3 regions of the Streptomyces sp. NPDC001828 genome follow, and region 1 is predicted to be linked to each of the others. Evidence: riboswitches for the same ligand, from Rfam matches in the RefSeq annotation. Region 1 holds a riboswitch; each other region holds the start of a gene.
The links. Region 1 has a riboswitch for S-adenosylmethionine ahead of thrC (threonine synthase). Riboswitches for the same ligand answer to the same signal wherever they lie in the genome.
Positions count from the first base shown of each region.

Region 2: linked by a shared signal. The riboswitch ahead of ACFYZA_RS15710 (putative leader peptide) and the one ahead of thrC (threonine synthase) in region 1 are both predicted to bind S-adenosylmethionine.
Region 3: linked by a shared signal. The riboswitch ahead of ACFYZA_RS11075 (aminotransferase class V-fold PLP-dependent enzyme) and the one ahead of thrC (threonine synthase) in region 1 are both predicted to bind S-adenosylmethionine.

Region 1 covers NZ_JBIATV010000016.1:147,368-151,897, forward strand. The annotation lists gene ACFYZA_RS34780 (MoaD/ThiS family protein) at 432-707, opposite strand; gene thrC (threonine synthase) at 739-2,025, opposite strand; SAM riboswitch class I at 2,043-2,197, opposite strand; gene ACFYZA_RS34790 (glucosyl-3-phosphoglycerate synthase) at 2,331-3,278, shown strand; gene ACFYZA_RS34795 (trehalose-6-phosphate synthase) at 3,371-4,530, shown strand, end outside.
Region 2 covers NZ_JBIATV010000004.1:316,768-321,297, forward strand. The annotation lists gene ACFYZA_RS15700 (DUF427 domain-containing protein) at 61-903, shown strand; gene ACFYZA_RS15705 (glutathione S-transferase C-terminal domain-containing protein) at 898-1,704, opposite strand; gene ACFYZA_RS15710 (putative leader peptide) at 1,814-1,894, opposite strand; SAM riboswitch class IV at 1,916-2,060, opposite strand; gene ACFYZA_RS15715 (hypothetical protein) at 2,261-2,395, shown strand; gene ACFYZA_RS15720 (GNAT family N-acetyltransferase) at 2,553-3,344, shown strand; gene ACFYZA_RS15725 (LLM class flavin-dependent oxidoreductase) at 3,639-4,530, shown strand, end outside.
Region 3 covers NZ_JBIATV010000002.1:915,010-919,539, forward strand. The annotation lists gene ACFYZA_RS11065 (cytochrome bc complex cytochrome b subunit) at 1-1,244, shown strand, start outside; gene trpD (anthranilate phosphoribosyltransferase) at 1,436-2,500, shown strand; SAM riboswitch class IV at 2,637-2,754, shown strand; gene ACFYZA_RS11075 (aminotransferase class V-fold PLP-dependent enzyme) at 3,000-4,394, shown strand.

The DNA of each region.
Region 1 (4,530 bases):
CTAACTCCCCTATTACTGGCCCTTGCACGGGACCACACTTCGCGGACCCGGGTCAGACCTGCACCCTCCGACAGGAGAGGGTGTGCGCCGGAACGCGTCGACCGCGGCTGAATGTATCTGCCCAACTGCCCTCTGCAACAGGTCAATCGGACGAGAATTCCGGGCACGCACGGGGAGCGGAATGCCATTTATTCTGCGTTCCGGGGCAAGTCGGGCCGGGCAAAGCGCACTTAAGGCGCAAAGGGCTCTCACACTTTGACCCCATGTTGTCGCGTTCTCATATGCACTTGGCACTCGAAGCGAAGGGGCTTCCCCAACTGTACCCCGCTCAACCATGTTGAATTGCCCCCTCCGCTTCTCGTGCGGAGGGGGCAACTCAGGCGCAACTCGCGGTCAACTCCGAGTACGGCCCGGGTTAAACGCGGAGCGGGTCAGCCGCCCGCGACCGCCGGGATGATCGAGACGCCGGCGCCCTCGGGCGTGGCGGTCTCCAGGCCCTGCTCGAAGCGCACGTCGTCGTCGTTGACGTAGACGTTGACGAAGCGGCGCAGCTTTCCCTGGTCGTCCAGGACGCGCGCGGCGATGCCCGCGTGGTTCTTCTCCAGGTCGGCGATGACCTCGGCGAGGGTGGCGCCCTCGGCGGCGACCTCGGACTTGCCGCCCGTGTAGGTGCGCAGGATCGTGGGGATGCGGACGTTCACGCTCATGGTTCGGTGCTCCTAGTCGATCGGCAGTGGCTCAGTGGGCGAGGCCCGCGTCGCGGAAGGCGTCCAGGCTCGGGCGGATGGTCGCGGTCGCCTGGGACGTGGCGGCCACGGCGTCCAGCGTCTTGAGCCCGTCACCGGTGTTGAGGACGACGGTGGTGAGGGACGGGTCGAGCAGACCGGCCTCGATGAGCTTCTTGGTGACGCCGACCGTCACACCGCCCGCGGTCTCCGCGAAGATGCCCTCGGTGCGGGCGAGCAGCTTGATGGCGTCGACGATCTGCTCGTCGTCGACGTCCTCCACCGCGCCGCCGGTACGGCGCGCGATGTCCAGGACGTACGGGCCGTCCGCCGGGTTGCCGATGGCGAGCGACTTGGCGATGGTGTCCGGCTTCTGCGGGCGCACGACGTCGTGCCCGGCCTTGAAGGCGGTGGACACCGGGGAGCAGCCCTCGGCCTGGGCGCCGAAGATCTTGTACGGCTTGTCCTCGACGAGGCCGAGCTTGATCAGCTCCTGGAGCCCCTTGTCGATCTTGGTGAGCTGGGAGCCGGAGGCGATCGGGATGACCAGCTGGTCCGGCAGCCGCCAGCCGAGCTGCTCGCAGATCTCGTACGCCAGCGTCTTGGAACCCTCGCCGTAGTAGGGGCGCAGGTTGACGTTGACGAAGCCCCAGCCCTCGCCCAGCGGGTCGCCGATGAGCTCGGAGCAGAAGCGGTTCACGTCGTCGTAGTTGCCCTCGATGCCGACGAGCTCGCCGCCGTACACCGCGGCCATGACGACCTTGCCCTGCTCCAGGTCGTGCGGGATGAACACGCAGGAGCGGAAGCCGGCCCGGGCCGCGGCGGCGCCGACCGCGCCGGCGAGGTTTCCGGTGGAGGAGCAGGAGAGCGTGGTGAAGCCGAAGGCGCGGGCGGCCTCCAGGGCCTGCGCGACGACGCGGTCCTTGAAGGAGTGCGTCGGGTTGCCGGAGTCGTCCTTGACGAACAGCTTGCCGGGCTCGACGCCCAGCTCGCGGGCCAGGTTCTCGGCCTTGACGAGCTTGGTGAAGCCCGGGTTCAGGTTCGGCTTGTCGGCGACGTCCGCGGGGACGGGCAGCAGCGGGGCGTAACGCCAGATGTTCTCGGGGCCGGACTCGATCTGCTTGCGCAGCGCCTCGGGGTCGCCGAGGGGCAGGTCATAAGCCACTTCGAGCGGTCCGAAACACAGTTCACAGGCGAAGATCGGGCCAAGTTCGAAACGCTGGCCGCACTCGCGGCAGGAAAGTCCGGATGCCGGACCGAGGTCGACGGCGGTGCGGGATTCAACAGTCTGAGCAGACATGGAGGGGAGGCCCTTTCTCCTCATCTTCCTCATGACGAACCTCGCCATGAGACGGATTTGGCACCTTCCCTAGCCGGTGGCCCCGTGTCTTGACCGAAACGATCGACGAGAACCGACTGGAGGGTTGCCGGGGCTTCAACGGGCCGTATCCCTCTGCCCCTCTGGATGAGCGGTATTCGATTGTCAGCGTGACGACCCCCGACATGCGACGGTCATCCGCGTTGTTCAAGACTGTAACCGAAGCCCTGGACGGTTGAGATAGTCGTCCGAACCGCGAGATGGATCACACAAGGAGGCCAGGAGCCGTGCTGGAAGAGGTGGAACGCTGGCTGAGCAGGCGTTCCTGGTCCGCGGCCGAGCGGCCGATCGAGCGGATCCTGGCCGCGAAACACCGCACGGGAACGACCGTCAGCGTGGTGCTGCCCGCCCTCGACGAGGAGAACACGGTCGGTGAGATCGTCGCCGCGATCCGGCGCGAGCTGATGACCGGTGCCGTGCCGCTGGTCGACGAGCTGGTGGTCGTCGACTCCGGCTCCACCGACCGTACGGCCGAGGTGGCGGCGCGGGCCGGCGCCCGGGTCGTGCACCGCGACACGATCCTGCCGCGCGTTCCCGCGCTGCCCGGCAAGGGCGAGGTGCTGTGGCGCTCGCTGCTCGTGACCAGTGGCGACATCGTGTGCTTCATCGACGCCGACCTGAGGGACTTCGACGCCGGGTTCGTGTCCGGCATCGTCGGGCCGCTCCTGACCGAGCCGGACGTGGCGTTCGTCAAGGCGATGTACGACCGTCCCTTCGGGGACACGGCCGGCGAGGGCGGCCGGGTCACCGAGCTGGTGGCGCGTCCGCTGCTCAATCTGCACTGGCCCCAACTGGCCGGAATCGTCCAGCCGTTGGGCGGCGAGTACGCGGCCCGGCGCACGCTCCTGGAGCGGCTGCCCTTCCCCGTCGGGTACGGCGTGGAGCTCGCGCTGCTCGTGGACGCGCTGCACACGGTGGGCCTGGACGCGCTGGCCCAGGTCGACGTGGGCGTACGCAAGCACCGCCACCAGGACGGACAGGCGCTCGGCCGGATGGCCGCCGCGATCTACCGCACCGCGCAGCTGCGCCTTTCCCGGGGCCATCTCGTACGGCCCGAGCTGACCCAGTTCGAGCGGGGCGCGGACGGCTTCGTGCCGCGCACGTATCCGGTGGACACCGAGGAGCGGCCGCCGATGCGGGAGATCGAGGAGTACGCGGTCCACCGGGCGGCCTAGGTTGCGGGGAGGGAGGGGCCTGGCCGGTTTCGGCCCATGGGGGTGGGCGTACGGGTGTTTGAGGTATTGCGGGGCGGGCTAGGTTCCGCAACATGGTCACCGCGCATGAAACCTCCCGGGCTCAGGTCCTTGTCGCCTCCAACCGAGGCCCCGTCTCGTACACCCTGAAGGACGACGGGTCGCTCGAACCCAAGCGGGGCGGGGGCGGGCTCGTCTCCGGGCTCAGCGCGATCGGCTCCGACGTGGAGTCGGTGTGGGTGTGCGCGGCGCTTGGCGAGGGCGACCGCGAGGCGGTGCGGCAGGGCGTCGGCGAGCAGGGTGTCCGCATGCTGGACATCGATCCCGAGGTCTTCGCCGACGCGTACAACGGCATCGCCAACTCGGTGCTGTGGTTCGTCCAGCACATGCTGTACCAGATTCCGCTGGAGCCGGTCTTCGACGCGGAGTTCCGGCGGCAGTGGGCGTCGTACGAGGCGTACAACCGGGCGTTCGCCGAGGCGCTGGCGGCCGAGGCGGGGGACGGGGCGCGGGTCCTGGTGCAGGACTACCACCTGGCCCTGGTGCCGGGCATGCTCCGCGAGCTCCGCCCCGACCTGCGCATCGGCCACTTCTCGCACACGCCGTGGGCGCCGGTGGACTACTTCCGGATGCTGCCCGACGACATCGCCGAGCAGCTGCTGCGCGGGATGCTGGGGGCCGACCGGCTCGGGTTCCTCACGCGGCGGTGGGCGTCGGCGTTCCTGGACTCGGTGGCGGGGGTGCTGCCCCCGCAGGACGGCGAGGTGTCCGGCCCCGACGGGGAGGGGCGCCGCTTCTTCCGGCACGCCCCGGCCGGCGGCCGGGGGCGCGAGACGGAGATCGCCGTCCACTCGCTCGGCGCGGACGGCGACTTCCTGCGGCGGCGGTCGCACGAGGCCGACGTCGAGGAGCGGATGGCGGCCCTGCGCGAGCAGGTCGGGGCGGGCCGCAGGACGATCGTGCGGGTCGACCGCACCGAGCTGTCCAAGAACATCGTGCGCGGACTGCTCGCCTACCGGCACCTCCTGGACACGCGCCCCGAGTGGCGCGAGCGGGTCGTGCACGTCGCGTTCGCCTATCCCTCGCGGCAGGACCTCGCGGTGTACCGGGACTACACGGCGGAGGTGTCCCGGGTCGCCGAGGAGATCAACTCCCTTTACGGGACGCCTGGTTGGACCCCGGTCGTGCTGCACGTGCAGGACGACTTCGCGCGCTCGCTCGCCGCGTACCGGCT
Region 2 (4,530 bases), on a different contig from region 1:
ACACTTGTTCGGCCCGCTCGGGCGAGGAGTTGCACGGAGCAAGCCGAGGGAGAGCCGTTCATGACCACGTTCCCCACCGCGCGAAACGTCCGAACCACCCCGGAGGGCCTCGTGTGGGAGCCCGGCGAACGCTGGGTCCGCGGCCGCAAGGGCGAGGTCACCGTCGTCGACAGGAGGCACCCCGTCCTCGTGTGGGAGCCGGACGTGCCCGTCCCGCTGTACGCCTTCCCCCGCGACGAGGTCTGCCAGGACCTGCTCCGGCCGGCGAAGAACCCGCCGACGGGTACGCACACGGGCTCGCGGATCTTCTACGACCTCGTAGCCGATGGGGAGTTGAGCGAGAACGCGGCTTGGACGTTCCCCGCGGACGACCTCTCCGGTCACATCGCCTTCGAGTGGTTCAGCCGCGTCGGCCGCGGCCTCGACCGCTGGTACGAGGAGGAGGAAGAGATCTTCATCCACCCCCGCGACCCGCACAAGCGCGTGGACGCGCTGGCGAGCAGCAGGCATGTGACGGTCGAGATCGACGGCACGGTCGTGGCCGACACCCACCGCCCGGTGCTGCTCTTCGAGACCGGGCTTCCCACGCGCTACTACATCCCGCGCGAGGACGTCCGCCTGGACCTGTTCAAACCGACCGACCACAGCACCGGATGCCCGTACAAGGGCACCGCCGCGTACTGGTCGTGGAGCGGCGGGGCCGAGGTGCCGCCGAACGTCGTCTGGACGTACCCGCGCCCGCTGCCCGCCGTGGGCGCGATTCGGGACCTCCTCGCCTTCTACAACGAGGCCGTCGACATCACCGTGGACGGCGACCGCCTCGACCGGCCCACCACGGTGTTCAGCGCGCACACGGCGGCCGGCCGGACGCTCCCGAGGCCGCCGACGCCATCGGCGTCATGACCCGTCCGCCCCGACCGCGCCTCGTGCCGGATCGGGCACAGCCTTGAGCGCGTTCCGGAAGGCGGGCAGCTGGCCGAGCCGCCGTACGTAGTCCCCGAGCCGGGGGGACGCGCTCTCCAGCTCGGCCCGGTCGAGATGGACGAGCGCCACCCACAGGTCCACGTCCGAAGCCGTCAACTCCTCGCCCAGCGCATGAGGACGCCGCGCGAGGCGGCGGTCCAGCAAGGCCAGCGCCGCCCGCCGCGCCGAGGGAGGCGCGGCAGGAGTGACGACGCGGTCGAGGAGGGTGCGCAGGGCCTCGATGTCCCCGACCAGGTGCGGCGGCCGGAGGATGAGGGGCCCGGCGCTCTCACCGGCGAGGGGGCCCGCGAGGTCGCGGAGGATGTCGGGTGTGTGGTTGCTGACGATCCGTCCGCTCCAGCGGTCGCGCAGCGCGGGCGCCGTCAGGGGGCCGTCGTAGTGGTACCCGGTGGTCTCGTAGGCGCGGCGCAGCGCGGCGTAACCGTCGGGGGTCGCGGTGGGGGAGACCAGGAGCGTCGTGGCCACCGTGTCGCGCAGACCGAGCAGGTCGAGGGTGATCGCGATGCGCATCGAACGGGGACAACTCCCGCACAGGAAAAGGTCGTAGCGCCGTGGTGCGGGATAGAAGCCGCCGGCCGCGCCGGCGCCGATGCGGCTGCGGAAGCGCCGTGGGTGCGCGGCCGCCGCCACGGTCCGGGGGCGCGAGCCCTGAGCGGGCGCCGACGGCTGACAGCCGGTGGAGGCGGCCGTGCGGGAACTGCGGGAAACGGTCTCGGGCATGACTCTCCCTGGGAATGAGACGCCACTGCGGCCATGAGCGCACCAGCGGCTGGATGCGGGGCGGCTGCGCTGGTCGGGGACGGTCCGGATCGCGCGGACCGGTCCCGGATCAGTAGGCGCTGGAGACGCGCTGAAGATCGATGTGCAGGCGCCTGGTCAAGCCGCTCCTCGGCATGTCCACCCGCCTCATCCTCGGGGCTCGCGGGACGCGAGACCACGCTTGCCCCGCCGTGCAGGCGGGACCCGGTCGTCACCCGGGGCACCCCGTCGCGGTGGAAGGGTTGCCTGTCAGCGGGCCGGGGCCGATGACCACGGAGCGGGGCGGACCCGCCGGGTGGACGCTGACAATCGTGACCGTCCTCGCCAGTCTGGGCGGGCTTCGCGAAGCCGTCAAGAAGGCCGACAGGGGGTCTCAACTGGTGGCCCGTACATTGACATTCCCTTCGGCGCCTGCCTACCTTTCGCGAACGACGTGATGCCCTCGAAGTGCTGCGCTCGGACGCGGAGCAACGGGTCGGCGGACACAAACGGGCCCGGAGAAGTGACGGTGACAGTGATGCGCGCAGCTGATGGGACGGCCGCTCGGCCCCATCCCGGCCGCATCCCGCTGTGCACGGACCGCTGCGTCGACCTGCTGCGCGTCAGCAGCGCGCTGTGTACGGACATGGGCAGCGCCCCCAGCCGAGGCTGACCTTTCCTCGAATCCCTGACGCCGGCCGCTGTCGCGGTGCGGCTGCCCGCGCTTGACGACCCCCTCGCCCACGGACGTCCACACGTCACCGCCGGGGTACTCGCCGCGTCCCGGCACAGATCCCGTCGCGATCCCGATAACGGAGACCCGCACCGCCATGTCCACCAGCGTGTACCCCGCCCCGCCGTCGGGAGCCGACTCCCTCCTGACGGAACCTCATGTCCTGGACAACGCCGCCTGGGCAGCACTGACGGGCCCCCAGGCCCACTTCGCCGAGCGCCACGGCCGGGCCGCCCGTTTCCCCGCGGACGTCTCGCCCTTCACCGCACTGGAAGACCCCGACGACGTCCTCGCCTGGGACGACCTGGCCCTGCTCGTCGGACCCGATGCCGTCACTCCGGTCACGGCCGCCCTGACCGTGCCGGACGGCTGGCACATCGAGCAGAGCGGCGAAGGCGTCCAGATGGTGGCCACGGCGCTGCGCGACGAGCCCGCCCCCGACGCCGTGCGGCTGGGCCCCGCCGACGTACCCGAGATCCTCGAACTGATCGCCCTGACCAAGCCCGGCCCCTTCCTGCCCAGGACCGTGGAGCTCGGCACCTATCTGGGGCTCCGGGAGGGCGGACGGCTGATCGCGCTCGCCGGGGAGCGGCTGCGGCCGCCCGGCTGGACCGAGATCAGCGCCGTCTGCACCCACCCGGACCACCGCGGCCGGGGACTGGCGACCCGGCTCGTCCGCGCTGTCGCGAGGGGCATCAGGGAACGCGGCGAAACCCCGTTCCTCCACGCGGCCGCGAACAACACCAACGCCATCCGGCTCTACGAGTCGATCGGCTTCACCCTGCGCCGCCATACCCGGTTCACACTCGTCCGCACCCCGGGACGGCCGTCGGACCCGCGCCTCGACGACGGACAACATCGGCCCGAACTCCGGGAAGAAAAGGCGTAGTTGTGCTGTTGGACCTGCTGAAGGCCGTGCGGCGCCCAGCTGGGGCGCCGTCGGTGCGAGGCCGGCGAGGGGCCCGGGCACACCGGGGGGAAGGGGCGGTGAGCCAGGTGCGTACGTCGTCCCGCCGCCCTGCCTCCCCGAAGCCGGCCCCGCGTCGTCTGTACCTGTACTCCCGGCACCACATCGACCTGCTGCGCGTAGCCGGCGCGCTCTGTCGCCCCTGACGTTCCCTTGTGGCCGCGCCCTCGCACGGGCGGGCATCCTCGTACGGATCTTCAGGAAGGCGTCACTGCCGTGACCTCAACACCCTCTCCCCTCCACCTCGCCGTCGCCCTCGACGGCACCGGCTGGCATCCGGCGTCCTGGCGGGAGCCGGTTGCCCGGCCCGGGGAACTGCTCACCGCCGGGTACTGGGCCGACCTCGTGGCGGAGGCCGAGACCGGACTGCTCGACCTCGTGACCATCGAAGACGGTCTCGGACCGCAGTCGTCGCGGCTCACCGAGCCCGACGACCGTACGGACCAGGTGCGGGGCCGCCTGGACGCCGTCCTCATCGCCGCCCGCATCGCGCCACTGACCCGGCACATAGGTGTCGTCCCTACCGTGGTGACCACACACACCGAGCCGTTCCACATCTCCAAGGCGATCGCCACGCTCGACTACGTGAGTACGGGCCGGGCGGGCGTACGCGTGCAGATCGGACCGCGCCCCAACGAGGCGGCGCACTTCGGACGCCGGACCGTTCCGTCGCTGCCCGCCGGGGGCTACAACACCCCCGCTGGGCAGGAAGCGGTGCGCACGCACTTCGAAGAGGCGGCCGACTACGTGGAGGTGGTGCGCAGGCTCTGGGACAGCTGGGAGGACGACGCGGAGATCCGCGACGCGGCCACCGGGCGTTTCATCGACCGCGAGAAGCTGCACTACATCGACTTCGAGGGCGAGCACTTCAGTGTGAAGGGCCCATCGATCACCCCGCGTCCGCCGCAGGGGCAGCCCGTCGTCACCGCGCTCGCCCACGCGACCGTCCCGTACCGCCTCGTGGCCAGGGCCGCCGACATCGGTTACGTCACCCCGCACGACAGCGACCAGGCCCGCGCGATCGTGGCGGAGATCCGCGCCGAGCAGGCCGTGGCGGGACGCGCGGACGAGACCGTGCACGTCTTCGGCGACCTGGTGGTCTTCCTCG
Region 3 (4,530 bases), on a different contig from region 1:
ACATGATGCGCGTGTTCTTCACGGGTGCGTTCCGCAAGCCGCGTGAGGTCAACTGGCTGTTCGGCTTCCTGCTGTTCGTCCTGGGCATGTTCACCGGCTTCACCGGTTACTCGCTCCCGGACGACCTGCTCTCCGGCACCGGTGTCCGCTTCATGGAGGGCGCGATCCTGTCCGTGCCGATCGTCGGCACGTACCTCTCGTTCTTCCTGTTCGGCGGCGAGTTCCCCGGCGGCGACTTCGTGGCCCGGTTCTACTCGGTCCACATCCTGCTGCTGCCCGGCATCATGCTCGGCCTGATGGTGGCGCACCTGATCCTGGTCTTCTACCACAAGCACACCCAGTTCGCGGGTCCGGGACGCACGAACAAGAACGTCGTCGGCATGCCGCTGCTCCCGGTGTACATGGCGAAGGCGGGCGGCTTCTTCTTCCTGGTCTTCGGCGTCATCGCGGTCGTCGCGGCGATCGCCTCGATCAACCCGATCTGGGCGATCGGCCCCTACCGGCCGGACCAGGTGTCCACCGGCGCCCAGCCCGACTGGTACATGGGCTTCTCCGAAGGCCTCATCCGTGTGATGCCGGGCTGGGAGATCAACCTGTGGGGCCACACCCTCGTCCTGGGTGTGTTCATCCCGCTGGTGATCTTCCCGCTGGTCCTCGCGACCATCGCGGTGTACCCGTTCATCGAGTCCTGGATCACCGGCGACAAGCGCGAGCACCACATCGCGGACCGGCCGCGCAACGCGCCGACGCGTACCGCGTTCGGTGTCGCGTGGATCACCTGGTACCTGGTGCTGCTCATCGGTGGTGGAAACGACCTCTGGGCGACCCACTTCCACCTCTCGATCAACGTCATCACCTGGTTCGTGCGGATCGCGTTCTTCGTCGCTCCGGTCCTCGCGTTCATCGCCACCAAGCGGATCTGCCTGGGTCTGCAGCGGCGCGACGCCGAGAAGGTGCTGCACGGACGCGAGTCCGGCATCATCAAGCGGCTGCCGCACGGCGAGTTCATCGAGATCCACGAGCCGCTCGACGCCGGTGCGCGCTACAAGCTCACCGCGCACGAGCAGTACAAGCCGGCCGAGATCGGCCCGACGGTCGACGAGAACGGTGTCGCCCGCAAGGTGTCGCCGGTCCAGAAGCTGCGCGCCAAGCTCAGCAAGGGCTACTACGGCGAGGGGAACCAGATTCCCAAGCCGACGGCCGAGGAGTACGAGGAGATCACGAGCGGCCACGGCCACCACTGATCCCCGCCTGACCTGTCGGTCGCCACAACCGAGGCTCCGGCCCGGCCCCTTCACCGGGGGCCGGGCCGGAGCCTTTTGGCATCCGCGCGCGCCCACACGCCGTCCGTACTACGGGCACGCGTACGGATGCGTCCCCCGCTGTCGATAGGCTGACGGGCGGTATATCCCCAGCCTGACCACCAGGAGCGAGCATGAGCGCTGTTACCCCCACCGGAGGCGACACCGTGGCGGCCCACTCCTGGCCGGGCGTCCTGGACGCGCTGCTCGGGGGCACCGACCAGAGCGCGGACGTGACCGCCTGGGCGATGGACCGGATCATGCGCGGCGAGGCCACCGACGCCCAGATCGCCGCCTTCATGGTGGCCCTGCGCGCCAAGGGCGAGACGGTCCAGGAGATCACCGGCCTGGTACGCGCCATGTACGCGCACGCCAACCTCATCGAGGTGCCGGGCCCCAGCGTCGACATCGTCGGCACCGGCGGCGACGGCGCCAAGACCGTCAACATCTCCACCATGGCGGCGATCGTGGTCGCCGGAACCGGCACCAAGGTCGTCAAGCACGGCAACCGGGCCGCCTCGTCGGCGAGCGGCTCGTCGGACGTCCTGGAGAAGCTGGGCGTCAACCTGGAGCTGACGCCGAAGCGGGTGGCGGAGGTGGTCGAGGAGGCCGGCATCACCTTCTGTTTCGCGGTGAAGTTCCACCCCGCGCTGCGGTACGTCGCCGCCGCGCGCAGGGAGCTCGGCATCCGCACCACCTTCAACGTCCTGGGCCCGCTGACCAACCCGGCCAAGGTCCGGGCCACCGCCGCCGGTGTCGCCGACGCCCGGATGGCCCCGATCGTGGCGGGCGTGTTCGCCGAGCGCGGCTCCTCCGCGCTGGTCTTCCGCGGCGACGACGGCCTCGACGAGCTCACCACCACCGGCACCTCGCGGGTGTGGGTGGTGCGCGACGGCCAGGTCCGCGAGGAGGCCTTCGACCCGCGTGACGTCGGCATCGAGATCGTGCCCATCGAAGCACTGCGCGGCGCGGACTCCTCGTACAACGCCGATGTGGCCCGCCGGCTGCTCGCGGGGGAGCGGGGGCCGGTGCGGGACGCGGTGCTGCTGAACTCGGCGGCCGCCCTGGTGGCCCTCGAACCGGGGCAGGGCTCGCTCGCCGAGCAGATCGGCGCCGCGATGGCGCGCACGGCCGAGGCGATCGACTCCGGGGCGGCCCAGGGCGCCCTGCGGCGCTGGGTCGAGGCCAGCAACGCCTGACCCCTGCCCGTGCGGGGTGTTCTGCACGGGCACGTCTTTCACGGGGACGTCCCGCGCGCGGGTGTGACGCAAGGCGCAGTCCAGATCGCGGACTGTGCCTTGCGCACCTCCACACGTGTGGCAGGATGCTCTTCAAGGTCATGAGTGACAGCGATTTAGGCCCCGGCTCGCTGTCCGGCAACCCTCCGTCCGTGGCGGGGTGCCCCGGGTGAAGACCAGGTCGTAGGCAGCAAGGCCTTCGGCAAGCGCGGACCCCTGGACATCTTCGATGTCACAGCCCTGGGGTCCTGGTCCTCAAGGGAGCAGTCTCGTGAGCAAGCGAATGCGATAGGGCGTACCGCCCCTTCTTCACACCTCCGCGCACCCTTCTTCGGGCTGCGTGTTCGAGGTCAACACCCGTACACGGCACGGCAGTCGACCCCTCTCGCTCGATGCAGGGTCGCGCCGCCGTACCCGGGGTCCGAAGTCAACTCGCCTTGTCCTGCCGGGAGATACCGCCATGTCCGCACGCCCCGCCGCCACCGTCACCGCCGCCCAGGCCGCCGCCGAGTCCGCCGACCCCTGCTGTGCCGCGCCGCTTCCGGTGCTCGGCCGCGACGTCACCGTCCCGCTGGTCACCGGCGGCGAAGTGACGTACGCCGCCCTCGACTACGCGGCGAGCGCGCCCGCCCTCCAGCGGGTCTGGGACGACGTCGCCGCGTACGCCCCCTACTACGGGAGCGTGCACCGCGGGGCGGGCTACCTCTCGCAGCTCTCCACCGACCTCTTCGAGAACAGCCGGGCGACGGTGGCGGAGTTCCTCGACTGCCGCCCCGGCGACCAGATCGTCTTCACCCGCTCCACCACGGACTCGCTGAACCTGCTCGCCCAGGCGCTGCCGGCCGACTGCCAGGTCTTCGTCTTCGAGACCGAGCACCACGCCTCGCTGCTGCCGTGGCGCGACGCCCGCGTGACCTACCTGAACGCGCCGCGCACCCCGGAGCAGGCCGTCGCGACCCTGGAGCGCGCGCTCGCCGACCGCGACCCCTACGGGCCCGCCCTCGTGTGCGTCACCGGCGCGTCCAACGTCACCGGCGAGCTGTGGCCGGTCCGGGAACTCGCCGCGGCGGCGCACGCCCACGGCGCGCGGATCGTGCTGGACGCCGCTCAGCTCGCTCCCCATCACCCCGTCTCCGTACGGGAGTTGGACGTCGACTGGATCGCCTTCTCCGGGCACAAGCTGTACGCGCCGTTCGGCTCGGGCGTCCTGGCCGGCCGCGCGGACTGGCTCCAGGAGTCCGAGCCGTACCTCGCGGGTGGCGGCGCCTCCAAGAAGGTCGCGCGGCGCTCCGACGGGGGCGTCGACGTCGAGTGGCACACCACGGCCGCCCGTCACGAGGCCGGGTCGCCCAACGTCATCGGCGTCTATTCCATCGCCTCCGCCTGCAAGGCGCTGACCGAGGCGGGCTTCGACTCGCTCGTCGAGCGCGAGCGGCACCTGATCGCGAAGGTCCGCGAGGGCCTGGCGGAGGTGCCGGCGGTGCGGGTGCTGTCGCTCTTCGGCGACGACGCGCCCCGGGTCGGCGTCATCTCCTTCGTCGTCGACGGCTGGAACAGCTCGCACTTCGCGGCGGCGCTGTCGGCGGAGTACGGCATCGGGGTGCGCGACGGCCTCTTCTGCGCCCACCCGCTGGTGCGCACCCTGCTCGGCAGCAACCCGCAGGACCCGGGCGAGTGCGGTGCGCCCGAGGCGGAGCCGGGCGAGCGGTCCCTCAACGCGATCCGGGTCAGCTTCGGGGCGGGGACGCCGGACGAGCACGTGGACCGCTTCGTGCGGGCGGTGCGGGAGCTGGTGGCCGACGGCGCGAAGTGGCAGTACCGCACGGAGGCCGGCCGCTGCGTCCCGGCGGTGTAACCCGGGCCCACCTCCCGGGGGCCGGGGCCCCCATGACGGTCTACGGATGCCCCGGTGCGGGCCGCCACCGAGGTATTCGGGGACACCTACAGGGGCGCGGGGAACTGCGCGAACGGCCCCCGCGGTCCGCACCCGT